DNA from 2 places in the Caballeronia sp. INML1 genome. Region 2 is predicted to be linked to the other one. Evidence: riboswitches for the same ligand, from Rfam matches in the RefSeq annotation. Region 2 holds a riboswitch; the other holds the start of a gene.
The links. A riboswitch is a leader RNA that binds a small molecule or an ion and turns the genes downstream of it on or off. The one in region 2 is predicted to bind glycine.
Positions count from the first base shown of each region.

Region 1: it holds a riboswitch for glycine, as region 2 does, so the genes downstream of both, gcvT (glycine cleavage system aminomethyltransferase GcvT) here and NCR38_RS30355 (D-amino acid dehydrogenase) in region 2, are expected to answer to the same signal.

Region 1 is NZ_JALQDT010000043.1:18,469-33,835, forward strand. Features, by position in the region: gene NCR38_RS13160 (alginate lyase family protein) at 1-287, opposite strand, end outside; gene gcvP (aminomethyl-transferring glycine dehydrogenase) at 412-3,342, opposite strand; gene gcvH (glycine cleavage system protein GcvH) at 3,396-3,776, opposite strand; gene gcvT (glycine cleavage system aminomethyltransferase GcvT) at 3,838-4,962, opposite strand; glycine riboswitch at 5,079-5,210, opposite strand; glycine riboswitch at 5,221-5,323, opposite strand; gene NCR38_RS13180 (oxidoreductase) at 5,406-6,452, opposite strand; gene NCR38_RS13185 (UvrD-helicase domain-containing protein) at 6,598-8,685, shown strand; gene NCR38_RS13190 (cytochrome c5 family protein) at 8,759-9,673, opposite strand; tRNA gene NCR38_RS13195 (tRNA-Arg) at 9,978-10,053, shown strand; gene NCR38_RS13200 (aromatic ring-hydroxylating dioxygenase subunit alpha) at 10,124-11,143, opposite strand; gene NCR38_RS13205 (GGDEF domain-containing protein) at 11,335-12,429, shown strand; gene NCR38_RS13210 (RNA polymerase sigma factor FliA) at 12,475-13,206, opposite strand; gene NCR38_RS13215 (hypothetical protein) at 13,225-14,142, opposite strand; gene flhF (flagellar biosynthesis protein FlhF) at 14,135-15,367, opposite strand, start outside.
Region 2 is NZ_JALQDT010000076.1:21,094-36,460, reverse strand. Features, by position in the region: gene NCR38_RS30400 (diguanylate cyclase domain-containing protein) at 1-301, shown strand, start outside; gene NCR38_RS30395 (hypothetical protein) at 541-759, shown strand; gene NCR38_RS30390 (hypothetical protein) at 859-1,497, opposite strand; gene NCR38_RS30385 (SLATT domain-containing protein) at 2,125-2,649, opposite strand; gene NCR38_RS30380 (VOC family protein) at 2,712-3,119, opposite strand; gene NCR38_RS30375 (helix-turn-helix domain-containing protein) at 3,116-3,625, opposite strand; gene NCR38_RS30370 (LysR family transcriptional regulator) at 3,864-4,748, opposite strand; gene NCR38_RS30365 (aspartate aminotransferase family protein) at 4,826-6,127, shown strand; gene NCR38_RS30360 (VOC family protein) at 6,191-6,670, opposite strand; gene NCR38_RS30355 (D-amino acid dehydrogenase) at 6,710-7,984, opposite strand; glycine riboswitch at 8,050-8,154, opposite strand; glycine riboswitch at 8,165-8,238, opposite strand; gene NCR38_RS30350 (cation:proton antiporter) at 8,359-9,612, shown strand; gene NCR38_RS30345 (LuxR C-terminal-related transcriptional regulator) at 9,670-10,488, shown strand; gene NCR38_RS30340 (MFS transporter) at 10,629-11,984, shown strand; gene NCR38_RS30335 (FAD-dependent oxidoreductase) at 12,006-13,712, shown strand; gene NCR38_RS30330 (hypothetical protein) at 13,728-13,907, shown strand; gene NCR38_RS30325 (DUF1328 family protein) at 13,968-14,129, opposite strand; gene NCR38_RS30320 (AAA family ATPase) at 14,644-15,367, shown strand, end outside.

The sequences.
Region 1 (15,367 bases), on a different contig from region 2:
TTCTCCGCTTCGACGCTTTCGTCGTAGATGCCCTCGTGCGGCAGCGTGCCTTCGGTGTGCAGCTTCGCGCGCGCCTTCGGCTGATCGTTCACGTGCGATTGCACCATCTTCACCAGCGCCTTCACACCGGGATCGGCATTGGTGCGTTCGCTCGTCTGCATCGCGGGCGCGGCGCAGAAATTCATCGCGGCCTGCGCGGACGACGCGGCGACGAGCAGCGCGCCGAGCATCGCTCGCGCCGCGCGCGCGCGGATCGTCCCTTTCACCTCTCGCACCTTGAACGCCATGTGAACTCCCTGGTTTGGCTTTTTGGTCCGGGGTGAGATGTTAGCTGTTCTGGAACGCGCCGCAAAACCGCCCGACAATGCTTTACGCTTCCGGGCGGCGCCCTCTCAGGTCCTTCGCGATGCCTTAGTCGTCCGCGTACTCCGATACGGGCACGCACGAGCACATCAGATTGCGGTCGCCATACGCGTTATCCGCGCGTCCGACCGGCGACCAGTACTTGCGCGCCACCAGCGACTTCACCGGATACGCCGCCGCCTCGCGCGTGTACGTGTGCGTCCAGTCATCCGCCGCGACGACCGTCGCCGTGTGCGGCGCGTTCTTCAGCACGTTGTCCTCGCGATCGGCGCGGCCTTCTTCCACCGCACGGATTTCCTCGCGGATCGCGATCATCGCGTCGATGAAGCGGTCGAGCTCTTCCTTCGATTCCGATTCCGTCGGCTCGACCATGAGCGTGCCGGGCACGGGGAAGCTCATCGTCGGCGCGTGGAAGCCGTAGTCGATCAGGCGCTTCGCCACGTCTTCCACCGAGATGCCGCTCGATTCCTTGATCGGCCGAACGTCGAGAATGCACTCGTGCGCAACGAGTCCGCCCGCGCCGCTGTACAGCACCGGATAGTGCGGCGCGAGACGCTTGGCGACATAGTTCGCCGCGAGGATCGCGCTTTCGGTGGCGGCAGTGAGACCTTGCGCGCCCATCATCGCGATGTACATCCACGAGATCGGCAGGATCGCGGCCGAGCCGTAAGGCGCCGACGACACCGCGCCGATGCCCGCGTCGTCGCGCTTGTAACCCGTGGATGCCTGATTCGGCAGGAACTTCGCCAGATGCGCGCCGACTGCAACCGGACCGACACCCGGCCCGCCGCCGCCGTGCGGAATGCAGAACGTCTTGTGCAGGTTCAGGTGCGACACGTCGCCGCCGAACTGGCCAGGCGCGCACAGGCCGACCATGGCGTTCATGTTCGCGCCGTCGACATACACCTGGCCGCCGTGCGAATGCACGATGTCGCAAATCTCGCGGACGTTGCGCTCGAATACGCCGTGCGTCGACGGATACGTGATCATGATCGCCGCGAGATTCGCGGAATGCTTTTCGGCCTTCGCCTTCAGATCTTCGATATCGACGTTGCCGTTCGAATCGCACGCAACGACGACGACCTGCATGCCCGCCATCTGCGCCGACGCCGGATTCGTGCCGTGCGCGGACGCCGGAATCAGGCACACATTGCGATGCCCTTCGCCGCGCGATTCGTGATACGCGTGGATGATGAGCAGCCCCGCGTATTCGCCTTGTGAGCCGGCGTTCGGCTGCAGCGAAACAGCCGCGTAACCCGTGCACGCGACGAGCATCTGTTCGAGCTGATCGATCATCGTGCGATAGCCGACCGTTTGCTCGGCGGGCGCAAACGGGTGAATCTGCGCGAACTCGGGCCACGTGACGGGCAGCATTTCGGATGTCGCGTTGAGCTTCATCGTGCAGGAGCCGAGCGGGATCATCGTGCGGTCGAGCGCGAGATCCTTGTCGGCGAGGCTGCGCAGATAGCGCAGCATTTCGTGTTCGGAGTGGTGGCGATTGAAGACCGGATGCGTGAGGTACGCGCTCGTGCGATGCAGTTGCGCCGGCAGCGGATCGGCTGCGGCCTGATCGAGCGCGTCGATATCGAACGTTTCGGTCTTGCCCGCGACTTCGGCGAACAGCGCGAAGAGCTTGAGCAGGTCGTCGCGCGTGGTGGTTTCATCGAGCGATACGCCGACTTGCGTCGCGCTCACGTGGCGCAGGTTGATATGCGCGGCGTACGCAGCCTGATGCAGCGCGGTCGTGCTCGCGCCGCTGTCGATCGTGATCGTGTCGAAGAACGTGTCGTTGGCGATTGCATAGCCGAGCTTCTTCACGCCGGCCGCAAAAATGGACGCCACGCGGTTCACGCGCAACGCGATCGTCTTCAGGCCGCGCGGGCCATGATAGACGGCATACATGCTGGCCATGATCGCGAGCAGCGCTTGCGCCGTGCAGACGTTCGACGTCGCCTTTTCGCGGCGAATGTGCTGTTCACGCGTTTGCAGCGCGAGGCGCAGCGCGGAATTGCCTTGCGCATCGACGGTCACGCCGACGAGACGCCCGGGCATCTGGCGCTTGAATTCGTCGCGCACGGCCATGTACGCCGCATGCGGCCCGCCGAAGCCGACCGGCACGCCGAAACGCTGCGTATTGCCGATTGCGACATCCGCGCCCCATTCGCCCGGCGGCGTGATGAGCGTCAGCGCGAGCAGATCCGCCGCCGCGACGACATGGCCGCCCGCCGCGTGGATTGCTTCCGCGAGCGCGCGATAGTCGCGCACATCGCCATTCGCGCCGGGGTATTGCAGCAGCACGCCGAACGCGTTCGCGCTCGCAGCATCCGCGGCCGGGCCGACCTTCACTTCGATGCCCGCGGGCTTCGCGCGCGTCTTCACCACTTCGATGGTCTGCGGCAGCACGTCATCGGCGACGTAGAACACGTTCGATTTCGGCTTGCCGACGCGCTGCAGGAGCGTCATCGCTTCGGCTGCGGCCGTGGCTTCGTCGAGCAGCGAGGCGTTCGCCATCGCGAGGCCGGTCAGGTCCATCACCATCTGCTGGAAATTGAGCAGCGCCTCCAGACGGCCTTGCGAAATCTCCGGCTGATACGGCGTGTAAGCCGTGTACCACGCCGGATTTTCGAGCACGTTGCGCAGGATCACCGCCGGCGTGTGCGTGCCGTAGTAACCCTGGCCGATGTAGGTTCGAAACACCAGATTCTCGTCCGCCAGCCGGCGCAGCGACGCGAGCGCTTCCGCTTCGCTCTTCGGCTGCGTGAACGCACCGAGCGGCAGCGTTTCGTTGCGGCGGATCGATTCAGGAATCACCGCGTCGATGAAGGCCGCGCGCGACGCGAAACCGAGCGCTTCGAGCATCGCGCGCTGGTCCGCTTCATCGGGGCCGATGTGCCGCTCGACGAATGCGTCGTGGCATTCGAGCGCGGCGAGTGACAGGGAAGTGCGGTTCATCAGGCGATCCGGGTGTTCGAGCTTCATGTGAGTTCCTGCGATGCGGCTCACCGTTGAGCCGCAATCGTCATTGAGATGAGTTATTCGCCGATCGACTTGCCGTAGCCTTCGGCGTCGAGCAGCTTGTCCAGGCCGGCGTCGCCCGCCGGCTTGATCTTGAAGAGCCAGCTTTCGTACGGCGCGCCGTTCACCTGATCGGGCGCCGACGTGAGCGCGTCGTTCGATGCGACGATTTCGCCCGAGACCGGCGCGTAGATGTCCGATGCCGCTTTCACCGATTCGATGACGGCGATCGCATCGCCCGCGGTCACGGTCTTGCCCGCCGCGGGCAACTCGACGAAGACGATGTCACCGAGCGCTTCCTGCGCGTGATCGGTGATGCCGACGGTCAGCGTGCCATCGGATTCGGTGCGGACCCATTCGTGCGATTCGGTGTATTTCAGATCGGCCGGGATGCTCATTGGATGCTCCTTGCGTGTGCTTTCGTGAGGTTCTTGATTCGAGGAAACGGGCGCGACGGCGTTACGACAGCTCGACGAGAACCTTGCCGTTGCGCACGAACGGAAGTTTTACCACGCGCGCCGGAAGTTGCTTGTCGCGGATGACGACCTGCACCGTGTCTCCGACGGCGACAGCCGCCGGCACGCGCGCGAAGGCGATGGATTCCTGCATCGACGGCGAAAAGGTGCCGCTCGTGATCTCGCCGTCGCCGTGCGGCGTGACGACTTTCTGATGGGCGCGCAGCACGCCGCCCGCCTTGCCGTTTTCCTTGATCAGCACGAGCCCGACGAAATTGGCCTTGGAGCCGTGCGCCTCGAGCGCGCTGCGGCCAACGAAATCGCGCTGCGTTTTCAGATCGACGGTCCATGCGAGGCCGGCGTCGAGCGGCGAAACCGTCTCGTCCATGTCCTGACCGTACAGGTTCATGCCGGCTTCGAGACGCAGCGTGTCGCGCGCACCGAGGCCGGCGGGCTTCACGCCCACGGCGGCGAGCGCGTTCCACAACGCTTCGACTTGTGTCGCCGGAACGACGATCTCGAAGCCGTCCTCGCCGGTATAGCCGGTGCGCGCGAGCATCAGCTCGCCATATTGCGTCGACGGGAAAACGGCCGCGTTGAATGGCTTGATGTCCTGAGTTTGCGCGCGCGTGTCCGGCAGCACTTGCCAGGTCTTTTCGCGCGCGGTCGGGCCCTGAACGGCGATGATCGCGAGATCGCGGCGCGGCGTGATGGAAAGATTGAATTCGCCTTCGGCATTCAACTGGCCGAACCAGGCGATGTCCTTTTCCGCCGTCCCCGCGTTCACGACCACGCGGAAACTCGTTTCGGAAAAGTAGTAGACGATCAGATCGTCGATCACGCCGCCGTTGCCGTTGAGCAGGCACGAGTAGAGCGCACGGCCGGGCGTCGTGAGCTTGTCGACGTTATTGGCGATGGCGTACCTGAAGAATTCGCGGACGGCGTCGCCCTCGAAATCGACGACGCGCATATGCGACACGTCGAACATGCCGGCGTCGGTGCGCACGGCGCGATGCTCGTCGATCTGCGAACCGTAGTTGACGGGCATGTCCCAGCCGCCGAAATCGACCATGCGCGCGTTCAGCGCGAGGTGGGCGGCGTGCAGGGGCGTGTGTTGAAGTTCGGTCATCGGGGCCTCGGTTCGCGAAACAAAAAAGGCCACGCCGCGCACATTTCGCCCGGCCGATGCCTTTTCGTGCTGCCGAAAGCAGCGCGCAAGGCTCATGCCCCGTAGCGGATGCGATGCGTGACCCCTCTGTCCTCGGTACCTGAGAGATTGCGCGAACCGTGCACGGTCGTGCTGCGGTTCATCGCGCGCCCCTTCGGTGGGCAACTGGCTTCATGAGGAAGCCGCTGCCGCTCTCCAGAGTGCGAGGAAACGAATTCCTCGACGCCGTCGGTCCTTTTGCCTGAGAGTTTGCGGGTATGCCCCTTCGGCGGCGCGGTCTTCGCTGCATGAACGAAACCACGCGCTCTCCCGACGCGTGCGGCAGAATTTACGCGACCGAATAGGGCTTGTCAAACGGATTCGGGCGCGTTCGATGGACACCGAACACGTCCGCTGAACGATGTTCAGTCGAGTTGCCGAAACGGCACGCGCCGCCCTTCCCGGTCACTCTGAATCGCCAGTTCGATGATCGTCATCGTATCGACCGCGTCCTGCGGCGAAATGGGAAACGGCTTGCCGTCCTGAATCGACGCCGCCAGCGCGCGATAAAACTCGATATACGCGCCGTCCTTCGTGGCGAATTCATGGCGCAGGTCGAGATCGCCATCGACTTCGCGCAGCACGCCCGGCGGATTCTTCGCAAACTCCGGATTGCCGGGCCGCATGCCGGAACGCAACTGGTCTTCCTGCGTATCGAGCCCGTTTTTCACATAGCTGCCCCGCGTGCCGTGGATCGCGAAACGTGGCGGTTCCAGCGCCGCGAGCGCGCTGGCGTGCAGGATCACTTCCTTGTCGTCGTAACCGAGCACGAGATGCACGTAATCCGGCGCGTGCGCGTGATCGCGATGCGCCTTCACGAACGCCGTCACCGTCTGCGGCGCGCCGAAGAGCGTCAGCGCCTGATCGATCAGATGCGGCCCCAGATCGAACAGCAGGCCGCCGCCGCGCTCGGCTTCCTCGCGCCAGCGCTGCGGCACTTTCGGGCGAAAACGGTCGAAATGCGATTCGTAATGCGTGATGCGCCCGAGCCGCCCGCTTTCGACGAGCGCGCGCACCGTCATGAAGTCGCCGTCCCAGCGGCGGTTGTGAAACGGCGCGAACACGAGACCGCCTTGCGCGGCGAGATCGGCGAGCGTGCGTGCGTCGCGCGCGGAAAGCGTGACCGGCTTGTCGACGACCACATGCTTGCCCGCCGACAACGCGCGATGCGCGAGATCGAAGTGCGTGTCGTTCGGCGTCGCCACGACGACACATTCGAGCCCGTCGACGGCGAGCAGCGCCTCGAAGTCCGCGACGATCCGCGCGTTCGGATAATCCGCCGTCGCGCGTTCGGCCTGGCTCGTCGCGATGGCCGTCACTTCCGCCCGGCCGCAGTGCTCGATGACGGGTGCGTGAAATGTCGCGCCGGCGAGGCCGTAGCCCATCACGCCGACTTTCAGTGCTGTGCTCATGCGGGCATCGTCCTGTCGTAAATTCGATCGGATATTGTGGCACGAACGAGGGCCGGAACCGCGCCGCCGCTATCGTGTTAACATCGCGCTCTCCTCCGCGCGCGGGTTTCAGCAAGCGCGCCCCGAACTCCAGAAGCCCAATACGATGTCCGCTGGTCTCAACGCCGCGCAAAGCGAAGCCGTGCGCTATCTCGATGGTCCCTGTCTCGTGCTCGCCGGCGCGGGCAGCGGCAAGACGCGCGTGATCACACAGAAGATCGCGCATCTGATCGAAGGACGCGGCTTCGAGCCGAAGCACATCGCCGCGCTCACGTTCACGAACAAGGCCGCGCTCGAAATGCGCGAGCGCACCGCGAAGCTGCTCGAAGGCAAGACGCTCACGACGCCCGGCAAGGAAGGCCGCAAGATTCCCGTCAATCAATTGACGATCTGCACCTTCCACTCGCTCGGCGTGCAGATCATGCGGCAGGAAGCGGAGCACGTCGGGCTGAAGCCGCAGTTCTCGATCATGGATTCGGACGACTGTTTCGGCATGGTCCAGGAACAACTCGGCACGACCGACAAGGGGCTGATCCGCAAGATCCAGTCGATCATCTCGCTGTGGAAGAACGCGATGGTGTCGCCGGATCAGGCGTCCGTGCTCGCGAGCAACGACGACGAGCACCAGGCAGCGATCGTGTATCGCAGCTATGCGGCGACGCTGCACGCGTATCAGGCGCTCGATTTCGACGATCTGATCCTGCGTCCCGCGCAGCTTTTCGCCGAGAACGAGCAGGTGCGCGACAAGTGGCAGAACCGCCTGCGTTATCTGCTGATCGACGAGTATCAGGACACCAACGCCTGTCAGTACGAATTGCTGAAGCAGCTCGCCGGCCCGCGCGCGGCGTTCACGGCGGTCGGCGACGACGATCAGGCCATCTACGGCTGGCGCGGCGCAACGCTCGAAAACCTCGCGCAGCTCGGCAAGGATTTTGCGAAGCTGCACGTCGTCAAGCTGGAGCAGAACTATCGCTCGACGGTGCGCATCCTGACGGCGGCGAACAATGTCATCGCGAACAATCCGAAGCTGTTCGAAAAGAAACTGTGGTCCGAGCACGGCATGGGCGACACGATCACCGTCACCGGCTGCAACGACGAGGAGCACGAGGCGGAATCCGTCGTGTTCCGGCTATCGGCGCACAAGTTCGAGCGGCGCACGCAGTTCCGCGACTACGCGATTCTTTATCGCGGCAATTTTCAGGCGCGCATCTTCGAGCAAGTGCTGCGGCGCGAGCGCATTCCTTATGTGCTGTCGGGCGGGCAGTCGTTTTTCGACAAGGCGGAGATCAAGGATCTCATCGCGTATCTGCGCCTGATCGCCAATCCCGACGACGATCCCGCGTTCATTCGCGCGATCACGACTCCGCGGCGAGGCGTCGGCAATACCACGCTCGAAGCGCTCGGCGCGTTCGCGGGCGCGGCGAAGGTGTCGCTCTTCGAGGCGGTGTTCATGGGCGGCATCGAGGCGCGTCTGTCTGCGCGGCAGGTCGAGCCGCTACGCACCTTCTGCGAATGGATTCGCCGGCTGTCGGACCGCGCGGCACGCGATCCCGCGACCGAAGTGCTCGACGACATGATGGAAGCCATCCACTACGAGTCGTATCTCTACGATGCGTACGACGAGCGCCAGGCGCAGTCGAAATGGCAGAACGTGCTCGAGTTTCTCGAATGGCTCAAGCGCAAGGGCACGAAGCCCGAAGCCGCGCCGGGAACGGAGCAGACAGGCTACGACACCGCCGACGGGTTCGCCGATGAAGGCAAGAACCTGCTCGGCCTGATCCAGACCGTCGCGCTGATGTCGATGCTCGAAGGCAAGGAGGAAGATCCGGATGCGGTGCGGTTGTCGACGGTGCATGCGTCGAAGGGACTGGAGTATCCGCACGTGTTTCTGGTGGGCGTCGAAGAAGGGATCATGCCGCATCGCGGCAGCTCGGACGACGACGCGCCCGTCGACGATTCGCGCATCGAGGAAGAGCGCCGGCTGATGTATGTCGCGATCACGCGCGCGCAGCGCAGTCTGCATCTGAACTGGTGCAAGAAGAGAAAGCGCGCGCGGGAGACGGTGGTGTGCGAGCCCTCGCGCTTCATCCCCGAGATGCTGCTCGACGATGCGCCGCCACCGACCGCCGAGGAAAAGCCGCTGTCGCCGAAGGATCGTATGGCGATGCTCAAGGCGATGCTGCAGAAACCTTGATGCCTTCTTCGTGCTCCAAACAAAAAACCCTGCGCCGCAAGACGCAGGGTTTTTCTCATTGCACTCGAGAAGGTTACTTCGCCGCGTTCACCATGTAATCGACGGCCGCCTTCACGTCCGCATCCGGCGCGTTCGATCCGCCCTTCGGCGGCATCGCGCCTTTGCCGTGCAGCGCGTAGTTATAGACGGTGTCCATCGGCTCCTTCAGGCGCGGCGCCCATGCGGCCTTGTCGCCGAACTTCGGCGCGTTGAGCACGCCGGCCGCGTGACACGCCTGGCAGACTTGCTCGTAGAGTGCCTTGCCGGCCTGCGCGGCATCCGCGCTTTGACCGCCGGCCGCCGGCGCAGCCGATGCAGCCTGCGGCACCGATGCCAGCGCCGCGACGGCTGCCGCCGCCTGCGCGTTCTCATTCGCGCTCGCTCCCGCCGGAGCCGCCGCGCCCGAAGCCGCTGCCGCACCTGATGCGCCCGCGCTCGCCGCTGGGCCCGACGCGGGTTGCGCCGGTTCGGCCAGTTTGCCGCCGCTGCCGTTCGCCATATAGACAACCGCGCGCGCAATTTCGAAGTCGCTGTAATCGTCGGGGCTGGCGCCGCCGCGTGCGGGCATCGCGCCCTTGCCGTTGAGCGCGTTGTGCAGGAGCGTGTCGTAGCCTTCGCCGATGCGCGGGGCCCACGCGCCGGCATCGCCGAACTTCGGTGCGCCAGCGGTGCCCGCTGCGTGACAGGCCGAGCAGACGGCCTTGAAAACTTCTTCGCCGGTCTTGTAGACGCGCGGTGCGTTGGCATCGCGGATATCGACCTGCGCGGCGGGCGCGATGCGCTCCTTCACCGACTGCTCGATGTCCGTGCCCGCGCCGGTACGCGTCGAGTTGTTCACATACACCGCGAGCAGAATGATGATGGCGACCGGGATGCCGAATCCCGCGATGACCGCGGCGATGAGTTGGCCGGGTGTCTTGATCGGGGCTCCGTGGGGTGCTTCGCTCATGCTTGTCTCGTCTCCCGTTTTTTGGTGTGAGTCGGTTCAGTGACAGCGTGACAGCTACCGCATTGCGCTTGCGCGGGCCTTGGGGAAAGGCACGGTCGATTATAGACGGAACGCTTAACTGTCGGCGCGAGGTGGCCGGGGCGGCGGTGCGGGCGTTTACCCGAATCGTGTGATGCTTCGCGCGATGCGTCCAGGCCCGTGCGATGGACGAAGTCATGGAAAACAGGTATTCTCTCGGATTCGCATGGGCCTTGTAGGCGCCTTTTGTTTTCGGGCGCTCCCTCACGCAAGGCCTTTCTCCGATGCGCCCGTAGCTCAATGGATAGAGTACTGCCCTCCGAAGGCAGGGGTTGCTGGTTCGATCCCAGCCGGGCGCGCCAATGAATTCCCCCTCGATCCGGTTGTCGTTCGTTGGTTGTTTCTGTCCGCGATTCCGCCGGCCCGGCTGAACTAGCGCTCGCCGGAAAACGCTCCCGATTCGCCCACCATCGTCCCCCACCCAAACCCCATCCCCGCCAACCACCTCCGATACGCCACCGCCATCCGATCACACCGCTGATGCAGCTCCGCATCGAGATCGAGCGGCAGACGCCGAGGCCATTGCGACTCGACGATCGGCGTGTCCTGCATCAGGATCTCCATATTGAAGTCGTAGAGCGCCTGATCGGAATGCGTCGTGTCGTCCTCATGAATCGACACGAGCCACGCGCGCGTCTCCGTCTGCGTCACCGGCGACGCCGCCAGCATGATATGCAGCGCGCCCTGCCCGCCCGATGCCATCTTCGTGAGACTCGCGATCAACGGCCGCTTGACGCGATACACATAGTCGATCATCGCGCCGCCGCCCTGCCCCGGAATCCCCGCGGGCTGCCAGTATCGACACTGCCGCGCTTCGAGTCCGCCATCGGAAGTCTGCACGACTTCATAGTCCGGCACTTCCGTATGCGTCTCTTCGCCCAGAATCCCCACATGCACGAACGAAAAGTGCGCCATATCGAGAAAATTCTCGACGACGCGCGGCGCCGACGACCTCACAGTCTGCGGCGCGAGATTGATGCGCCGCCCCCCGGGAATCGCGGCTTCGGGAAAGAAATCGAGCGCGTAAGCCGGTTCGCTCAAGCACATCCACACGACGCCGTACTTCTCCTCGCTGACGAAGGTCGTCGCGCAGGCACGCTTCGAAGGACGCAGCGACGGATTCGACGGAATGTGCAGACACTGCCCTTCGATGTCGTAACGCCAGCCGTGATAAGGGCACACGATCTGATCGCGCATCACATGTCCGAGCGACAACTGCGCGCCCCGATGCGGACAGTAATCGCGCCACACATGCGCCGCGCCGACACTGTCACGCCACACGACGATCCGCTCATCGGCGACGACGAACCCGCGCGCAGCGCCTTCGGGAACGTCTTCGCTATTGCAAACCGGCAGCCATTCGCCAGCCAGAGAAAGAGATTCGTCGCGCATCACAGTGAATCAGAAATAGAAGTCCGAAAGCCGTTATTACACGAAACACAGCGTCTTCACAAAACGTTGCAAAATAGCGGATCGCTCGCTCGGCGCAATTCGATGCCACTCCATCCAGCCGATGCCACGCGACGGGGCCGCAGTACATGACAGCAAGATAAAAGAAAGAAATCACCATCCAGGGGTTCAGTATGGAGCAGGCGCATCAACCGGCACGCCGGACTTATGCCTTCGCATGGTCCGAACACCGGAATCCCGAACGCGAGCAGGCCACGCTGCGGGTCTGGATGGGAGCGGCGGTTCTTCTGGCCTACGGCGTCTTCGCCTGGCTACGCCCTTCATACGATGCACTGCTGGTTGCACGCCTCGTCGCGCTCTATGTGTCTTACGGCGCGGTGACGCTCCTGATCGTGAGCCGCATGAGTTCGCCTTCGGAGAAGCGTCTCACCGTCACGACCATCGCCGATCAAACCCTGCTCGGGCTCGCGCTCGCGGCGGGCGGTGCGATCGCGCTACCGCTCATCTGGGTGATGTTCTGGTTTCTGATCGGCTCGGGATGCCGATACGGCAAGCGCACGCTCGCCGTGTCGTGCGCGACGGCGCTCATCATCGTGATCGCGCTCGGTATCTGGCAGCCGTGGTGGCGCGCCAATCTTCCCGCCGCGATCGGGCTGGGCTTGAGCGTGCTGGGCGCATCGGTGTATTTGAGCGTGCTCGTCGATCGGCTCGGCAACGCGAATCGCGATCTCGCACGTCAGGCATCGACCGATCCGCTCACCGGTCTGTCCAACCGATACGCGCTCGAGCGGGTCGTCGATCGCGCGATGAGCACGCGCGATGCCGATGGCGACCACGCCGCCGCGCTCCTCCTCATCGACCTCGACGGCTTCAAGGAAGTGAACGATACCTACGGTCACGCCGTCGGCGACATGCTGCTGCAAGCCTTCGCGCAATCGCTCGCGAAGCGCATGCGCAAGACGGACACGATCGCGCGTCTGGGCGGCGACGAGTTCGTCGTGCTCGCGCATCAGGTACGCGATCGCGCGGCGGTGCTGTCGGTGGCCGACAGCATTCACTCGGTGCTCGGCGCGATGACCTCGGTGCAGGAGCGGCCGGTGTCGGTATCGGCGAGCATCGGCGCGTGTCTGCTTTCCAGCGCGACGGCCGCGCAACAATCCGGCATCACCGCCGTGCTGCGCGCCGCCGACCGTGCGATGTATCGCGCAAAAAGTCTCGGCGAAGGGAAAACCGTCTTCGCCGAAACGCGCGACTTCGAAGCGAATTGAATCGACGTGCCCGCATGCAGGCGGGCACCCCGGCTCAAGGCCGGATCACGCCTCGACGCTCGTCCACGCCTGCTCGCGCAGCTTCGTGCGCAGACGCGCGACCGCCTGGCTGTGCAACTGGCACACACGCGATTCGCTGACTTCCATCACCGCGCCGATTTCGCGCAGGTTCAGACCGCGTTCGTAGTAGAGGCTCATCAGCAGCTTCTCGCGCTCGGGCAGCTTGTCGATCGCTTCGATCAACGCACCGCGCAGGCTGTCGTCGAGCAGCGCCGAAAGCGGGTCCGAGCGATCGACGCAATAGCGGTCGAGGAACGGCTCGTCGTCGGCGGAGCGGTCGAAGTCTTCGTAGTAGATCAGCTGGCTGCCGTGCAGATCCTGGAGCATCGACTGATATTCGTCGAGCGGCATGTTCATGTGCTCGGCGATCTCCGTCTCGCTTGCGGAGCGGCCGAGGTTCTGCTCGACCTTGTGCACCGCCGATTCCACTTCGCGCGACGTCTTGCGCATGCTGCGCGGCAGCCAGTCGTTCGCGCGCAGCTCGTCGAGCATCGCGCCGCGAATGCGCTGGCTCGCGTAGGTTTCGAATTGCGCGCCCTGATCTTCCTTGTAGCGGCTCGCCGCGTCCATGAGTCCGATCATGCCGGCCTGGATGAGATCGTCGAGATCGACGCTCGCCGGCATCTTGGCGACGAGCTGAAGCCCCAGTCGGCGAACGAGCGGCGCATATTTCGTCAGGACGTCCGACTGTGAGAGTTTGCCTTGGGCGTTATACATCTTGGTCACCTATCTTGATCACATCGACGCCGTGCTGGTCATTGCAAAGTCGTGAAGCGCGGCCACACGATGCGCCGCCTCCCGCCCGCCCTGTTCAGAGTCGCCAACCGGAATTCGCGCGTCTGGCTGACCGTTCGCCGCGCGCATGTACGGCGCGGGGCGCATCGGCCAGTGCAGGAGCTCCGCCGCAATCGCGCGGTAGTCGCGCGCCGCGGCCGTAGCCGGGAACGCTTCGACTGCGCAGCGTGAAAGCTCCTTCGCCCGAGCGACGCGCGCATCCTCGGACACATACCCTGCCTGCACGAGCGACACGGCCAGATACCGGCTCGCGACGCCCGACAGGTTGTCGAACGCGACCGCCGCGTCGGCCGGGTTCTGCACGTGATTGATGAGCACGCGGAACTGGCCGATCGCATGGGCGTAGTGCAGGCGCTTCATGCACGCATACGCCTCGGTGATCGCCGACGCAGCCACCCGCGTCACGATGAGAAAGTCATGCGCCTGCGCCGCGAGCGTCGACAGTGCGCCGTGACGGTCCAGTTGCGCGTCGATGAGAACGATGTCCGCCGGACCATCGAGCAATGCGCGGCACTGCGCGGCGTCGTGACTGATGCGCTCGTCGCGCGGCGCGGCGATCTGCGAGAAGCCGAACGGCGTGCGCTCGACGACATCGGCGAGCGCGCGGCGGCCCGACATCACAGCGGCGAGCGCGCCTGCATCGGAGAGGCCCAGCATGCGGCTCGCCGAGCCCGCGCCCCGATGCTCGTCGATGACGAGCACATCCTTGCCGTGCACGGACAGCGCCGCGCCGAGATTCACCACCGCCGACGTGCATCCGATGCCCGCCGGCCCGCCCGCCACCGCCACCACGCGCGAACCGGCGCGCGTGAGCAGCCGTCGCAGACCTTCCGCCTGGTCGAGCACGAACTTATCCAAAGTGCACCTCATGCAGTTCGGTCGTGGCGCGCGCGGACAGTGCGGAGAGCAGCGCCGGCACTTCTTCGTCCTGCGGCACGAACGGCGAGCCGTCGCGCGGAATGCAGAACGCGCTCTTGATGAGGAAACGCTTGGTCGCGACGTACAGGTTCTCCGGTACCTTCTGGCCGGTCGACACGTAATGCACCGGCAGCTTGTAGCGGATGACGGTATCGAGCACGCCGCCGAGATTCGTCGCTTCGTCGAGCTTGGTCAGGATGCAGCCCGCGAGCGGCGGCTGATCCGCCGCGCTCTTGTATGCCTGCACGACTTCGTTGAGCGTGTCGCCGTGGCTCGTCGCGTTGAGCAGCAGGATGCGCTGCACCGGATGGCCCGCGCCGCACAGCATCGCGATCTGGTCCGAGACCATGCGGTCGCGCTGGCTCATGCCGATCGTGTCGATCAGCACGATATGTTTGTTGCGCAGCTCGGAAAGCGCGAGCTGCAGGTCGGCGGCGTCCTTCACCGCGTGCACCGACACGCCGAGGATCTTGCCGAAGATGCGCAACTGCTCGTGCGCGCCGATCCGGTAGCTGTCGGTCGTGAGCAGCGCGACCTTGCTCGCGCCGAAGCGCATCACGCAGCGCGCCGCGAGCTTCGCCGTGGTCGTCGTCTTGCCGACGCCCGTCGGGCCCATCAGCGCGAACACGCCGCCGCGCTCCATCAGCGCGTCTTCGCTATCCATCACCGGGATATTCGATTCGAGCACCTGCTGCACCCATTCGAGCGCGCCTTCCACGTTTTCCATTTCCGGCATGTTCTCCACCATCATGCGGACGAGCTGCGCGGAAAAACCGGCGGCGAAAAGACGCTTGGTCAGCAGGCCCCCGGTCGGGTTGCGGCGCTGGCGCTCGCCCCACAACAGACCGGAGAACTGCTCTTCCATCATCGTGCGCATCGACGAAAGCTCGTTCATCACCGTTTCGTTGACGACTTGCTCCATGCGCGCGCGGATCGCTTCGGTCACGACGGCCGCCGCGTTCGCCGGCAGACCTTCGAAGGCGCCTTCGGGCGCGGCCGTCGCGGTGCTTGCCGCCGGTGCGTCGGCGTGCGGCGCGCTCGCGTTGATCTTCTGCGCGGCACGGCGTGCGGCGACCTGCGCGGCCTCGCGTGCCCAGTCAGGCGTTTCGACCTTCGATTGAGCGCGCGTCTGACCGGCGGCCTCGACGCGGCTCGTTTGAGCCTG
Region 2 (15,367 bases):
GCTCGCGCGAGGCATTTCATCGACGAGCGCGTGCAGCCGCATCGCGCAGGACATCTGCCGCGCGATCGGCCGGCCTTTCGAGCTCGGCTACGCCGAGGCGCGACTCGGGACGAGCGTGGGCATCGCGATGTGCGCCGGCGGCTTCGACACTTCCGCCGACGCGATTCTCGGCGACGCGGATCGCGCGATGTACGAGGCCAAACGCAAGGGGCGCAACGGGTTTCGTTTCGCGCCCGTGCTGGCGGACTCGGCCGCGCATTCGACCAACTATCGCCGTGAAATTTTCACGATGCGGAATTGAGGTCCGTTGCCCGAAAATCCACGCTGCATGGCAGCACGGCGCGGGTTGCACATCGGAGGATGGGCTTTCTCATCATGAGAGTTCGCGCTTAACGCATTGATTCTCCTGCATTTTTATATTGCTGCCGTCACCCCGCAAGGCAACCGGCCGCCGTCGTTTCTTCGATAACCTCTTATACAAGAGGTGACGTTCGCCGATGCGAACCGCCCAGTGCTTTCCAATCACGCGGGAGTAACGCAATGCAGAATGTCTATATCGAACCGATGCCGAAGGGCCAGTGGGGACCAATCGATGGCTACACGCTCGAATTCCACGACGGCACGAAGATCACGCCGCAGGTTTATCGCTCGGAGCGGCTTGCCGTCGATGAAATCAAGCTGCGCGGGTATTCGCCGCTGGTCGCGACCGTGCGTGTGACGGACAAGACCGTCGATGATCACTGGCAGCCTGCCAATTAAAGAACCCACACGCGCTTCGCGTCTCGCGCGAAGCGCATTCTCCTTTCCAGTCTCGCCCCCGCCTGGCCGGAAGTTTTTATCCGGCGATTCGCCTTCCGCTCAATTCTTCGCTTTGCCCGGCTTCCAGCTTCCGTCGGCGGTCATGGCCGGTTTCACCGGTGATGGAATGGCCGCGACCTTTTGAAATTCCTTTGTCCCTGTTTTCGCTCGTGCAACCGGGGGAGGATTCGGCGATTTGTTCGCCTGCCGATGCTTCGGCTCCGCGCTAGCGACGCGGCGTTGCGGTTGCTCCGTACACGCACGACCGGTCTTATGCGCACACGCGGCGGCGGGTTTGGAGGCGACCTTGGACACGGGCTTGGAAACAGTCTTGGGCGCGGCTTTGCTCGAGTGCTGCACACGGGTCGCCGAAGGTTTGGCCGCGACCGGTCGTTCGCTCACGACGGCCTCGCGAGTGTGATCATCGCTGGATGCGGCAACCGCAATCAAGGGTGAAGCCGTTTCGACTGGAGGATTCGTCGAAGCGCGAGACGGCGCCTCGACGATTCGCTGCGGCGGCACGTCGGCTTTCGGCGCTGCCTGCCCAACGCTGCCGACCACCGCGACTGGGAGTGTCCCTGCGCGTGGCATCGAAGAATGCTGGTCGAAATAAGCGCGTATCAGGAAACACGCCCCAATCACGATGCCGCCCATTGCGACCGTAGCCAGTATCGAATTCGATGCGCGATGCGGTTCCATCACGGCCGCCGCGCTGGCGGACGCGCTCGCGGGCGCGGACAAACGCGGTTCGCGCCGACGCGGACGCACGGTCCATCGCACGCGCGCCACTTCGTCTTGCGCCTGAAAATGGCGCGTCACGCCGCGCGCCGCTTCGACAGCCCGCAGCGACGTCTCCGCGCCCTTCGTCAGTACCGCCCCGTGCCTGTCCGCGCCGCAGAACGGGCATACGCTTTCTTCTACGGATGAAAGGCTTTCACATCGGGGGCAGATGACGAGATATAGCGACGAGCAGCCTGCCCGCTGGTCCATTGTCACACTCCATCCGAATCAGTTCGGAAGGCCGATCGACAATCAGCGATCGCCCGGTCGCAAGTAATACATACGAATCACCGTAGCACACCGGGCAACGTTTCGGAAGAACAAACAAACGCATTGGATGCGTTCAATCTTCAGGTGAATAAGGCACTTTGGAAGATGCGTCCGGCTATGCATTCAAATGGGCGACGAGCGCGAGAAGCCGAGTGATTTCGCGCGTTCTGCGTTTCGCGCGACGGTGCGTTGAGGAAGACAAACGGTAGCGCCGGCGCAAAAATTTCAATGTACTGACCATTCAAGCTCTAATCGAGATACCGCGGCTGACCGAGCTTACCCCTTCGCCTCCATCGCCCCGCCACTCGCCAGCGTGCGCGGCAAATGCGGCGCGGTCTGCGCGATATGGTCGAGTTCGTCGCGCACTGCATCGATCACGCGGACATCGTGCATACAAGGGTCCGCTGCATGGATCGCCTCGAGACGCCGCCGCACCGCGCCGTACTGCGCACCCGCACGCCGATGGAGTTCGGCCCGCTCGCTGTAGCGCAGGAACGTCTGCAATGAGGCGAGCACGGCCGCGCTGAGACTCGTCATGCCGATCACGACGCGCACATCCGGCGACATCGCCGTCGCGACGAGCGACAGGAACGCCGACGTGCCCGTCGCCGCCGTGATGCCGATGACACCGAGGCCGAGCCGTCTGCCGCAGCCTGTCAGCCTGTCGGCCATCGTGTAGTGACGAATTTGCGATTCGCGGGCACGCCTGATCCAGGCCAGCACGAGCGCCGGCGTGTCGCGAGGCGGATCGTACGAGTCAGCCGTGCCGGTTCGTTGCGGTTGAAGGTGCAAGTCGGTCATGTTCTAAACGTTGTATGAACAGACTTCATCTTCTCCGCAAGCACGGACAGATCATGTCCCGATCAGCGCGGCGCCTGGATCACCTTCCAGCCGTTGCCGGCGGGATCGCGGAATCCTGCATCGACGCTGCCGAAGCGATCGACCGGCTCCTGCGTGAACTCCACGCCGCTCGCCTTCAACCGCTCGTAGGTGGCGCGGCAATCCGCGACGGACAGCACGAGCGGCGGCATCGCGCCCTTCGCGACCATCGCGCGCAAAGTGAGCGCGGTGGCGTCGTCGTGAATGGGCGGGCCGGGCGCGAACAGGCCGAGCTGAAACGACGGTTGATCCGGATGCTGCACGGTGAGCCATCGGTACGTGCCGTTGCGCACGTCGGTTTGAACGCGGAATCCGAGCTTGTCGACGTAGAACGCGAGCGCTTCGTCCTGATCGTCGACATAGATGCCCACCACGCTGATGCCCTGGTTCATGCGACCTCCTTCGTTGAAGATGGCCGCACTGTACCGTTCGCCCCGCGCCGCCGCTTCTCCAAAACTGCGATCGTGAGATCGGGGCGCTGCGCCGCCTTCAGCACGCAGGCGGGCACGCGCTCGAGCGCGGGAACGTCTGCGCGGGATTCGATGCGCATCGCGCCCGGACTGTGACCGGTGATATCGCGAAAGATGCGGCCGAAGGTGCCGAGGCTCTCCCACCCGGTGACGAAGGCGATGTCCGTGACGGAAAGATCGGTGTCGCGCAACAGCGTGACGGCCTGCTCGATGCGCCGCGTCAGCAGATAGCGATGCGGCGGAATCCCGAACGCCCGCTTGAACGAGCGCGCGAAATGCGCTTCGGAAACGCCGCTGACTTCGGCGAGGCGCCTGACCGGCCAGTCTTCATGCGACGACGCATCCATGCGGTCCTTGGCGCGCAAGAGGCGCCGCAGCAGCGCCGGGTCTTGCGAGTCGTCGGCGCTGTCGTGGTCGCGAGATGGCATGGCGTTCAGGGCGCGGAAAGTGAGCGGAAAGTGAGCGGCTAGTGTAGCCCGCGCGCGCAATCTTCCGCCGCAAAAGAAAAACGTCGTGCGGACGGAATCCGCACGACGCGAAGTCGCTCACTCCCTGGAGGGAAAAGAGCTGGAGGGGATGGAAAGCATCGTAGCGCGCGTCAGCAAATCGCCAAGCGCCGGAAAGCGGGCGATTCTCGGCCTACTTCGCCGAATCGAATCAATCTCATCAAAGCAACGGCAGCGTGAGCCGGATGTGGTCCGCAAATGCCGCCGTCAGCAGCGAAGGCCGGTCCCGCGCGAACTTCAGCGATATGCCCACGCCCGGCAACGCAGGCAGGCCGGGGTCGGCATTCAGCACGCAGAGGTCCGCGGGCACCGCCGTCTGCGTGATGACCGCGAAGGCCTGCCCGGAGCGCACGAGCGCGGTGAGACCCGCGAGGCTGCTGCTCGCGTACGCGATGCGATACGCCTTGCCCGTGCGCTGCAACGCCTCACACGCGGCAATGTGATCGAGCGTATCCGGATCGGAGAGCGCGAGCGGCAACGGGTCGTAGTGCGCCGAATCCATGCCCGGACAGCCGATCCAGACAAGCTGCTCGCGCCGGATCACGTCGTCGCCGGGGCTGTCTTCGGGCAGCGAGAGCATCGCGAGATCGAGCGCCCGCTTCTTCAACTGCTCGGCGAGCCGGGGCGTCGGGCCGCACACGACTTCCACCAGCGCATGGGGATGCTGGCTCGAAAACTGCCGCAACAAGGCCGGCAGAAAAACGGCGGCGTAGTCGTCCGGACAGCCGAAACGGATGCTGCCCGACAGCCCCTTGCCGCATAAATCGGCCATCGCCTCGTCGTGCAGCCGCAGGATGCGCTGCGCGTGAACGAGCAGACGCTCGCCGGGATTCGTCAACACGACGCCTCGGCCAGTGCGCTGAAAGAGCGGCTGATCGACGATCTCTTCCAGCCGCTTCATCTGCTGACTGAGCGCGGACTGCGTCCGGCCGATCCGCTCCGCCGCGCGGCTCAGCGCCCGCACTTCCGCGATGACGGCAAACGATCGCAGCAATTCGATCTCGAGCGAAAGACTCAAGGTATTAGCGCCTCTTCTATCTTGCATTAGAACTATTCGATTCTATAAAACCAGAGCGCCGACTACACTGCAAATTCCCTTCACCTTTCGAGAGGAGAAGCAAGGTGTCCCGGAACGACGACGCAATTTTTTGGCAGAACGCCAGACAGCACCTCATCCGCTACGGCGGCACATTCGAGCCGATGATCATCGAGCGCGCCCAGGGCAGCTTCGTCTACGACGCCGACGGCCGCGCGATCCTCGATTTCACGTCGGGACAGATGAGTGCCGTGCTGGGGCACAGTCACCCTGAAATCGTGTCGGTGATCAGCGAATATGCGGGCAAGCTGGACCATCTCTTCAGCGGGATGCTGTCGCGTCCCGTGGTCGATCTCGCGACGCGTCTCGCCGATATCACGCCCGCCGGGCTCGATCGCGCGCTTCTGCTCAGCACGGGCGCGGAGTCGAACGAGGCGGCGATCCGCATGGCGAAGCTCGTCACGGGGCGGTACGAAATCGTCGGCTTCGCGCAGTCGTGGCACGGCATGACGGGCCATGCCGCGTCGGCCACGTACAGCGCCGGGCGCAAGGGCGTCGGTCCGGCGGCGGTCGGCTCGTTTGCGATTCCCGCGCCGTTTCCGTATCGCCCGCGCTTCGAGCGCAACGGTCACTACGACTGGCTCGCGGAACTCGACTACGCGTTCGATCTCGTCGATCGTCAGTCGAGCGGCAATCTCGCGGCGTTCATTGCGGAGCCGATCCTGAGCTCGGGCGGCATCATCGAATTGCCGGAAGGCTACATGGCGGCGCTGAAGCGCAAGTGCGAGGCGCGCGGCATGCTGCTGATTCTCGATGAAGCGCAAACCGGCATCGGCCGCACGGGCACGATGTTCGCGTGCCAGCGCGACGGCGTCACGCCCGACATCCTCACACTATCGAAAACGCTGGGCGCGGGTTTGCCGCTCGCGGCCACCATCACTTCGGCGGCGATCGAAGAAAGAGCGCACGAACTCGGCTATCTGTTTTACACGACGCACGTGTCCGATCCGCTGCCGGCTGCCGTCGGCTTGCGCGTGCTGGACGTGGTCGAGCGCGATGGGCTCGTCGCGCGCGCGAACGTGATGAGCGCGCGGCTCAGACGCGGGCTGCTCGATCTGATGGAGCGCTTCGACTGCATCGGCGATGTGCGCGGACGCGGTCTGCTGCTGGGTGTGGAGATCGTCAGGGATCGCCGCACGAAGGAGCCCGCCGATGGACTCGGCGCGAAGATCACGCGCGAGTGCATGAAGCTCGGGTTGAGCATGAACATCGTGCAGTTGCCTGGCATGGGCGGGGTGTTTCGTATCGCGCCGCCGCTTACCGTGAGCGAGGAAGAGATCGATCTCGGGATTGATTTGCTCGGCAAGGCTATCGAGCGTTCGCTGTAGGTTTTGCCGGATCCCGGCGAAAGCCCGATTAACAAAAGCTCCAAGCACGCCCTGGACGTAGCGTCAACGATGCGCGCCCGCCGCCGCGCGCTCGATCGCGGCGATATCGATCTTCTTCATCGTCATCATCGCGTCCATCGCGCGTCGCGCGGCTTCGCGATCGGGGCCGCTGAAAATCTCGAGCATCCGCTTCGGCGTGATCTGCCATGAAAAACCCCAGCGATCCTTGCACCAGCCGCACCGACTTTCCTCGCCCCCATTGCCGACGATCGCGTTCCAGTAGCGATCGGTCTCTTCCGCGCTGCCGGTATGCACCATGAAGCTCACCGCTTCGTTCGGCTTGAAGTTCGGGCCGCCGTTCAGTCCGAGGAAGCGCTGGCCGAGCACGGTGAACTCGACGGTCAACTCCGGCCCCTGCCCCACGCCCGGCTTCGCGGACGCATGGCCCGCGCCGACGCGGCTATCGGGAAAGGTGGCGGCGTAGAACTCCGCCGCTTCACGGGCATTACCGTCGAACCAAAGGCAATTGACGAGTTCGGCCATTTCGCGCTCCTTCGGACAGTGAACAGTGCGCCGACGATATCACGCCGGCGTATCCATCCTCACCCGCGACGACGCGCCAACGTGCACGCGCTTCGAAGGCAAACGCTGCAACACCGCCTCCGCAACGATCTCCGCCGTCGCGGCCGACAAGGTCCAGCCGAGATGCCCGTGCCCGGTGTTATAGAACACGCCCGGACGCCTGCCCTGCCCGACTTTCGGCAGCATGCCGGGCAACATCGGGCGCAGGCCGCTCCACGGAATCACGCGCGCGGTCGACACATCGGGGAAATGACGCCGCGTCCATTCGACGAGCGGCGCGATGCGGTCCGCGCGGATATCGCGATTGAAGCCGTTCAGCTCCGCCGTGCCCGCGACGCGGAAACGGTCCGCGCCGAGCCGGCTCGTGACGATTTTCGCGCGGTCGTCGAGCAGGCTGACCCACGGCGCGCGATCGCGGCTCTTCGCATCGTCGAGACAGACGGTGATCGAATAGCCCTTGACCGGATAGACGTTGAGATGATCGCCCGCCATCGATGCAAACGCCCGGCTGCCCACGCCCGCGCAGATCACGATGCCATCGAACTGGAGCGCCTGCGCCTCGCCCGCATGCTCGACGGTCAGCGTGAGCCGCCCCGCCTGTTCGTCGATGGATGTCACCGACGTGTCGTAGCGGAACTCGACGCCGTGCCGCGCGCATGCATCGGCGAGTCCGCGCGTGAACTTGTGGATGTCGCCGGTGGAATCCGACGGCGTGAAGAAGCCGCCATGAAACGAGCCGCGCAAGGCCGGTTCGATCGATGCGATCTCTTCCGGCGCGACCGGGTGACGGTCGAGGCCCGCATCGCGCAGGATTTCGTTGACCCTCGATGCGGCGTCGAACTCCTTGCGGGTCGCGTAGAAATGCAGAATGCCGCGCCGTTCGAGATCGAAATCGATGTTCTCGTCCCGCGCGATGCGAAACAGATGCTCGCGCGCCGCGATCGCAAGGCGCACCGTCTCGGCGGCATTCGCACGATAGTTCGGAATCTGACGCAGGAACTCGCCGATCCAGCTGTACTTGTGCCAGCCCGGCCGCGGATTCATCAGGAGGGGCGCGTCGCGCGTGAACATCCACTTGAGCCCTTTCAGCACGGTGGAACGGCTATTCCACACTTCGGCGTTGCTCGCCGAGAGTTGCCCGCCATTGGCGAAGGACGTTTCCATCGCCGCATAGCGATGACGCTCGAGAACGGTGACGCGAAAGCCGCGCTGCGCAAGGGCGTAAGCGGTCGTGACGCCGGTGATCCCGGCGCCGATGATGGCGATTCGTGACATGACATGATCCAGATTGATTGAGCATCGCCGGCTTTGGCCACATGCCGCAGCCGGCACCGATGCCCCATCTGTCCATGTACCTGAGAGTTTCGCCCGCGGGCCGCCCGACATTCGCGTCGGCAGCCGGGGCTCCCCTTCGGTGGGCGCGTTCAGGCGCCGCTCTCCAGATGTTCCGGCGCGCACGGTCCTTTTGCCTGAGAGTTTCCGGGGCGGTTGCTCCGTCGGCGTCGTCGCGGGGGACGAGCTCTTCCGTGGCGCGTTGTCGAACTTTTTGACAATACCGGTACAAAACTGACGTGGCAAGCCCCCGTCACGTTGACAGACCGCCGCGCTCGCCGTCAGACTCCCGTCGTTCGTTCTTTCGCAGCTCAAAAATGCCGTCTTCCCAATTGTCCGTCTACTTTTTCGCGCAGGCCGCGGTGATCGTGCTCGCGAGCCAGCTTGTCGGCAGGCTTGCGCAGCGCGTCGGCCAGCCGCAAGTGGTCGGTGAAATGATCGCGGGCGTGCTGCTCGGGCCGTCGCTCTTCGGAATGCTTCTCCCGCACTGGCAGCAGGCGCTCTTTCCCAAGCCGACGATGGGCATGCTCTACGTCGCGGCGCAGCTCGGCGTCGGGCTCTACATGTTCCTCGTCGGCACGGAGTTTCGCGCGGACCATTTCCGCGCCCGCGCAAGAAGCGCGATGAGCGTGTCGCTTGCCGGCATCGTGGCGCCGTTCGCGCTCGCGTTCGCGCTCACGCCGTGGCTGCACACGATCCCCGGTCTCTTCGCGGAGAAGGTGCGGCTCTACGAGGCGTCGCTCTTCCTCGGCGCGGCGATCGCGATCACCGCGTTTCCGATGCTCGCGCGCATCATCCACGAACGGGGGCTTGCCGGCACATCGCTCGGCACGCTCGCGCTGACCGCGGGCGCATTCGACGACGCCGCCGCGTGGTGCATCCTCGCGATCGTGCTCGCGAGCTTCGGCGGCTCGTGGATGGGCGCCTACGCGGCGATCGGCGGCGGCGCGGCCTTCGCGCTCTTCATGATCTTCGCCGGCGGGAAGCTGCTGCGCCGGCTCGCGGCCGGATTGAATCCGCACGCACCGCTGCCCACGAGCGTGCTCGCCACCGTGATGGTGCTGTTCTCGCTCTGCGCATTCGCGATGGACGCAATCGGCATCCATGCCGTGTTCGGCGGCTTCCTGCTCGGCGTGGCGCTGCCGCGCGGCCCGCTGACGGAAAAGCTGCGCGACATGCTGCAGCCCTTCGTCGTCGTGTTTCTGTTGCCGATGTTCTTCACCTACTCGGGCCTCAACACGCGGCTCGACATGCTGATGGACCCGGCCATCATGCTTGCGGCCGTCGTCATCCTGCTCGCGTCGTTCGGCGGCAAGGGCATCGCATGCTGGGCGGCCGCGCGCGCCAATGGCGAGCCTTCCGGCGACGCAATGGCGATCGGCGCGCTGATGAATGCGCGCGGTTTGATGGAACTGATCATCATCAACATCGGACTCGCGGCGGGCGTGATCCTGCCCGGACTGTTTTCGATCCTCGTGCTGATGGCCGTGCTCAGCACGCTGATGGCCACGCCGCTCTTCAACTGGATCGTGCGCCGCAATGCGGCGCTGCGCTCGGCTATCGCGCGCTAGCGGGCGGGAGCGCGGGCTTAGAATAGCGGGACCCACACGTATCTCGTTCAGCCCATCATGCGCTCCTGGCGACTCGACCGCGTCTCATCGAACGGGCAGCTCGATCTCAGCCGCGCGACCGGGCTCGTGTCGTCGATCGGCAGCGAGGATTCCAACGCGCTCGCCGCCGAAGTGCTGAAGCTGCTCGGCGACGTCGCCGCGATTTCGCAGTGCACGATCTTCGCGTATGAATTCGGCAACCGGCCGCGCACGGTGTCGGTGGCGGATCATCGCGGCGGGCGTTTCCTGCGCGATGTCGCCGACACCTACGCGTGCCATTTCTACGCGCTCGACGGCAATCAGAAGATCGTTTCCTCGGCGCGCAACGACAAGCCCGGCTCCATGCTCGTGCTGCATCGGCAGACGAGCGAGGACATCGCGCACGAGGCGTATCGCGCGGCGTGCTATCACCAGCCGAACGTGTCGGACCGCGTGTCGCTGCTCGTGCAGCCGAGCGCGGATCTGTGGCTCTCCGTGAACCTGTATCGCGACACGCGCTTCGGCAACTACCATCCGCGCGAGATCGCGTTGATCGAAGCGATGGCGCCGCTCATCGCGCACGCGGCGAAACATCATTACGCGATCTGCGGGCAGCGCGACATGCCGATCTCGCATCTGATGCTCGCGCGCGTGCGCGGCCTGTGCCCGGAGTTGTCGAAGCGCGAGCTCGACGTGCTGACCGGCGTGCTCGAAGGCCGCACCGCGCAGGAAATCGGCGATGCGATGGGCATCAAGGCGACGAGCGTCGTCACATATCAGAAGCGTGCATACCGCAGGCTCGGCATTTCGAGCCAGCGGCAACTGTTCGCGCTGTGCATCGGGCCGGGCAAGGTCTGACGATTCCCCTGCGTAAGTGTTTTCCCCGGGCCGCTGACGGCCTCGCGCTGTACCCAAATTGAGGACAAGCGGCACGATTGCGCGCTTCATACTCCGACGCATCAGATGTCCGACAGAGCGACACGACCGGAGACGACAGCATGGAAACCACGAGCGCAAGCGGCGCATTAAACGCGACGCAACGCACATCGAACCCGCACACGCAGGAGCCGCCCGTCATCGCGAAAGTTTCGCGGCATCTGCTGTGGTTCCTTTTCGTGCTGTTCTTCTTTTCGTTTCTGGACCGCATCAACATCGGCTTCGCCGGCCTGACGATGATGAAGGACCTCGGCCTCACCAGCACGCAATTCGGCCTTGCGACGACGCTCTTCTATGTCGCGTACATCGCGTGCGGCATTCCGAGCAACATCGTGCTCGCGCGTATCGGCGCGCGCCGCTGGATCGGCACGATCATGGTCGCGTGGGGCCTCGCGTCGACGGCCACGATGTTCGCGACGAGCCCCGCGTCGCTCTATGTATTGCGCGTGCTGGTCGGCGTGACGGAGGCGGGTTTCCTGCCCGGCATCCTGCTTTATCTCACGTACTGGTTTCCCGGCGCATACCGTGCGCGCGCCAATGCGCTTTTCATGATCGCGATGCCCGTGACCGCGGCCGTCGGCTCGGCGCTTTCAGGCTTCATTCTCGGGCTCGACGGCACGCTCGGCCTGAAGGGCTGGCAGTGGCTCTTCCTGCTGGAAGGCTTGCCGTCGGCAGTGCTCGGCCTCGTCGTCTATCGCTATCTCGACGACAACCCCGGCAACGCGCGCTGGCTCGATACCGACGAAAAGCGCGCGCTTGCCGACACGCTCGCATCTGACCATTCCGGCGACGCGAGCGCTCCGGCGCAGCATGCACGCGGCACGAGCATCGTGGCGGAACTGCTTTCGCCGACCGTGGTGAAATTCGCGATCGCGTACTTCTGCCTCGTGAACACGCTCGCGATGGTCGCCGTATGGACGCCGCTCATCGTCAAGAGCTTCAGCGCCGATGCGAGCAATCGCACGATCGGCCTCCTCGCGGCGATTCCGCAGGTCTGCACGATCGTCGCGATGATCGTCTGGGGCCGCCGCTCGGATCGCAAGCAGGAGCGCAAATGGCACCTGATGCTGCCGATGCTCTTCTCCGCCGCGGGCTGGCTCTGCACCGCATGCTCGACGAACCCCGCGCTGCGCATGCTTGGCGTATGCCTCGCGTCGGCGGGCTCATACACGGCGATGTCGATCTTCTGGACCACGCCCGATCACGCACTGAGCTTCAGGGCGCGCGCCATCGGCATCGCGGTCATCAATGCGACGGGCAACATCAGCTCGGCGCTCAATCCGCTGATTGTCGGCTGGCGGAAGGACGCGACGCACAGCTTCACGTCGGGGCTGATCTATTCGGCGGTGTTGCTCGCAATCGGCGCGGTCATCGTCATGATGTTGCCGATCAGGCAAAACGCAGCGCAAGCCGTTTGAGGAACACGCAAGGAGCACTCGATGAACAAGCCATTCAAGCCGTATCCGTTCACGGCGAAAAAGTATGCGGCGCGCGTTCCGGCGCTGGAACAAGGCGTCGAAGTGAAGCGTCATGACGTGACGATCGTCGGCGGCGGTCCGGTCGGACTCGCGGTCGCGCTCGGGCTCGCGAATCATGGCGTGCGCTCGGTGCTGATCGAAGCGGACGATTCGGTCTGTCACGGCAGCCGCGCGATCTGCATCTCGCGGCGCAGCCTGGAAATCATCGAACGCCTGGGCGCGCTCGGCGGCTTTCTGAAAACGGGCCTGCCGTGGACGGGCGGCCGAAGCTTCTATCGCGACACGGAAGTGCTGCATTTCACGATGCCGCAGGACGAAAACCAGAAGCTGCCGCCAATGGTCAATCTCGCGCAGTATCACATCGAACAGTTTCTGCTCGATGCCGCCGAGAAGCGCGCCGACCTCATCGATATTCGCTGGCAAACGCGCGTGAAATCGATCGACGCGCGCGACGATGGCGCGACGCTGCAACTCACGACACCCGAAGGCGATTACGCGCTCGAAACCGGCTGGGTCGTCGCGAGCGACGGCGGCCGCAGCACGATACGCGAAGCGCTCGGTCTTCAGCTCGAAGGAACGAGCTACGAAGGGCGTTATGTGATCGTCGATATCGAACTGGAGAGCGAGCGGCCGACAGAGCGGCTCGCGTACTTCGACCCATCGTCGAATCCGGGCTCGACCGTGCTCGTGCACCAACAGCCCCACAACGTATGGCGCATCGACTATCAATTACGCGACGGCGAGGATGCCGACGAAGCCGTGAAGCCCGATAACGTCATGCCGCGCGTGCAAAGCCTGCTCGACATGATGGGCGAAACGGGCGCCTGGTCGCCGATCTGGATCACGATCTACAAGGCCAATGCGTTGACGCTCGAACGCTATCGCCACCGGCGCGTGATGTTCGCGGGCGATGCCGCGCATCTCGTGCCGATCTTCGGCGTGCGCGGCGCGAACTCCGGTATCGACGATGCCGACAACATCGCGTGGAAACTCGCGTTCGTCGTGAAGGGACTTGCCTCCGATACGCTGCTCGACAGCTATTCCGACGAACGCGTCGCCGCCACGCACGAGAATCTGAGCTACGGCACGAAGAGCACTGAGTTCATGGCACCGCCTTCGTTCGCCTTCGATCTCATGCGCACGGCCGTATTGAGTCTCGCGGCGAAACATCCCGAAGTGCGTTCGCTGATCAATCCGCGCCAGACGTCCGCGATCACGTACGCGGCCTCGCCCTTGAACGTCGTCGATCGCGATGCATTCGCATCGGGTCCTGTTCCCGGCGCGGTGCTGACCGAGTATCCGGTGACGATCGTCGAGGCCGGGCACGGACGCGAAGCGCATCTGACCGATCTCGCCGGCCCGAGCTTCACCGCGCTGTGCTTTACCGACGATGGCATGCTGCCCGCCGCGTTCGCGACGTTGGCGCACGCGTTGCGCTCGCGCGGATTGCCGTTCAAGGCGGTGCCGTTGAGCGCGCATTTGCATCCGCGCACGCAGGGCGTGCATGCATGGGATCACACGGGACGCATCTTCGAGCGATACGACGCCCGGCCCGGCGCGGTGTATGTGCTCAGGCCCGATGGCCATGTGCTCGGCCGCTGGCGCGATGCGCAACCCGGCGATATCGACGCGGCGATTGCACGCGCGCTGTGCGCATCAACCGATTGAACGATGGAGAACATCATGAACGATGCACAACTCGACGCTGTCTACACGCGCCTGTGCAAGACGATGACGCAACTCGGCGAAGCGAAGACGTCGCTGTTTCTCGCGCGCTTTGCATTGCTTGCAATCGGCGAGATGGACGATGCGAACGTGTCGCTCAGGTTGATCGATGAAGCGAGCGACGGTATCGCGAGTTGATTCGGGAAGAGAAGGCGTCGTGCCGGCCAGCCGCAACACGACGCCTTCGTCAGGAGGCCGTCAACGTCGCATGAGCCCCATCACCAGCGTCACGAGGAATATGACAAGGAATATGAAGAAAAGGATCTTCGCGATGCTCGCTGCGCCCGCCGCGATGCCGCCGAACCCGAGGGCGGCGGCGATGATCGCCACGATGAAAAAGACCAATGCGTAATACAACATGATGTTATGTCCCTCCGGTTCAGTATCCGCCGCGCGCCCCATGGTCGCGGACAGTGGACCACTCCAAGCAAGCAGTATTCCTTACCGGATGGAGCAGAGTTTTTTCCCGTGATATCCTTGGCTCCGTCCTGCATACGCCATCAAACCTGCATCACGCCGCGAGCGCGGATCATCCGCTTTTTACACGGTCGTCAAGAACACTCGTCACCTGCCGTTAATTAAAAAAAGGGACTAGAAGCTGAAACGACGTGTTTCGACGCTCGCTCGCGCTGTTCCGCGTTATCGAATGGTCATGCGATTTGGGCACCATTCCAGCGGAGCACTTCCCGATAAAAGGGCCATGCTCGCATGGTTGACGATCTGCGGATCAAGGTCGATCGCCTCGCCATCTTGTGCACAAGACATACGCGGCGGGCATCCCACCACCGAGAAATGAAAGAGACACGTCCCGAGGCCATTTCCTCCGACGATAGATTGAAGGGTGCCGCTCATTCGGCCCCATTGGGAAAGATTGATGAAACCGGCAAGGAATTCGCTGCGGTCACGCGTTGGCCGATATATCGCGTATGGTTTGATCGCGGCCGCGCTCGTAGCGGGCGTGAGCTTTCTGCATTGGCGCCACGAGTCACGGACCGCGCAGTCGCAGTCCGCGGCACTCGCGGGCGTCGCGAGCCAGATGCGCCATGACGCGTCGGCCTGGACGCATCGGGAAAAGGATGCATCGGAAATGCTGACCGATATCCGCGACAGGAACGTCGCCACGATCGGCGTCAGTCCGGATGCGATCCTCGTCTCCACGCTCAAGGGCGAGAAATACTACGTGGCCGACCATAACGGCGCGTTCTCCAATGCACTCCTGCTCGGAGACATGAAGCCGGGCGCGAGTTCGCCCTATCAGCTCGTCTGGCTGCCCGACGCCGACGTGCGAACGGGCGTGGCGCGCTGGAGCGAGATGTTTGATCGCTCGCGCGACATCCTGAGCCTCATGTTGCCGCTGCTGATGCTCGGCGGCCTCCTATGGTTCATGCGCCGCGAGATGCGCGGCGGCGCGCAGTTGCTCGGCGAGTCGCCGACGCTGCGTTTCGACGACGTCATCGGGGCGGGCGAAGCGAAGGCCGCGCTCACCGATGTCCGCGCGTGGCTGACCGAGCCTGCACAATTTACCGGCATGGGCGTGCGTGCGCCGTGCGGCATTCTGATGACGGGCGGCCCCGGCGTCGGCAAGACGCGGCTTGCGC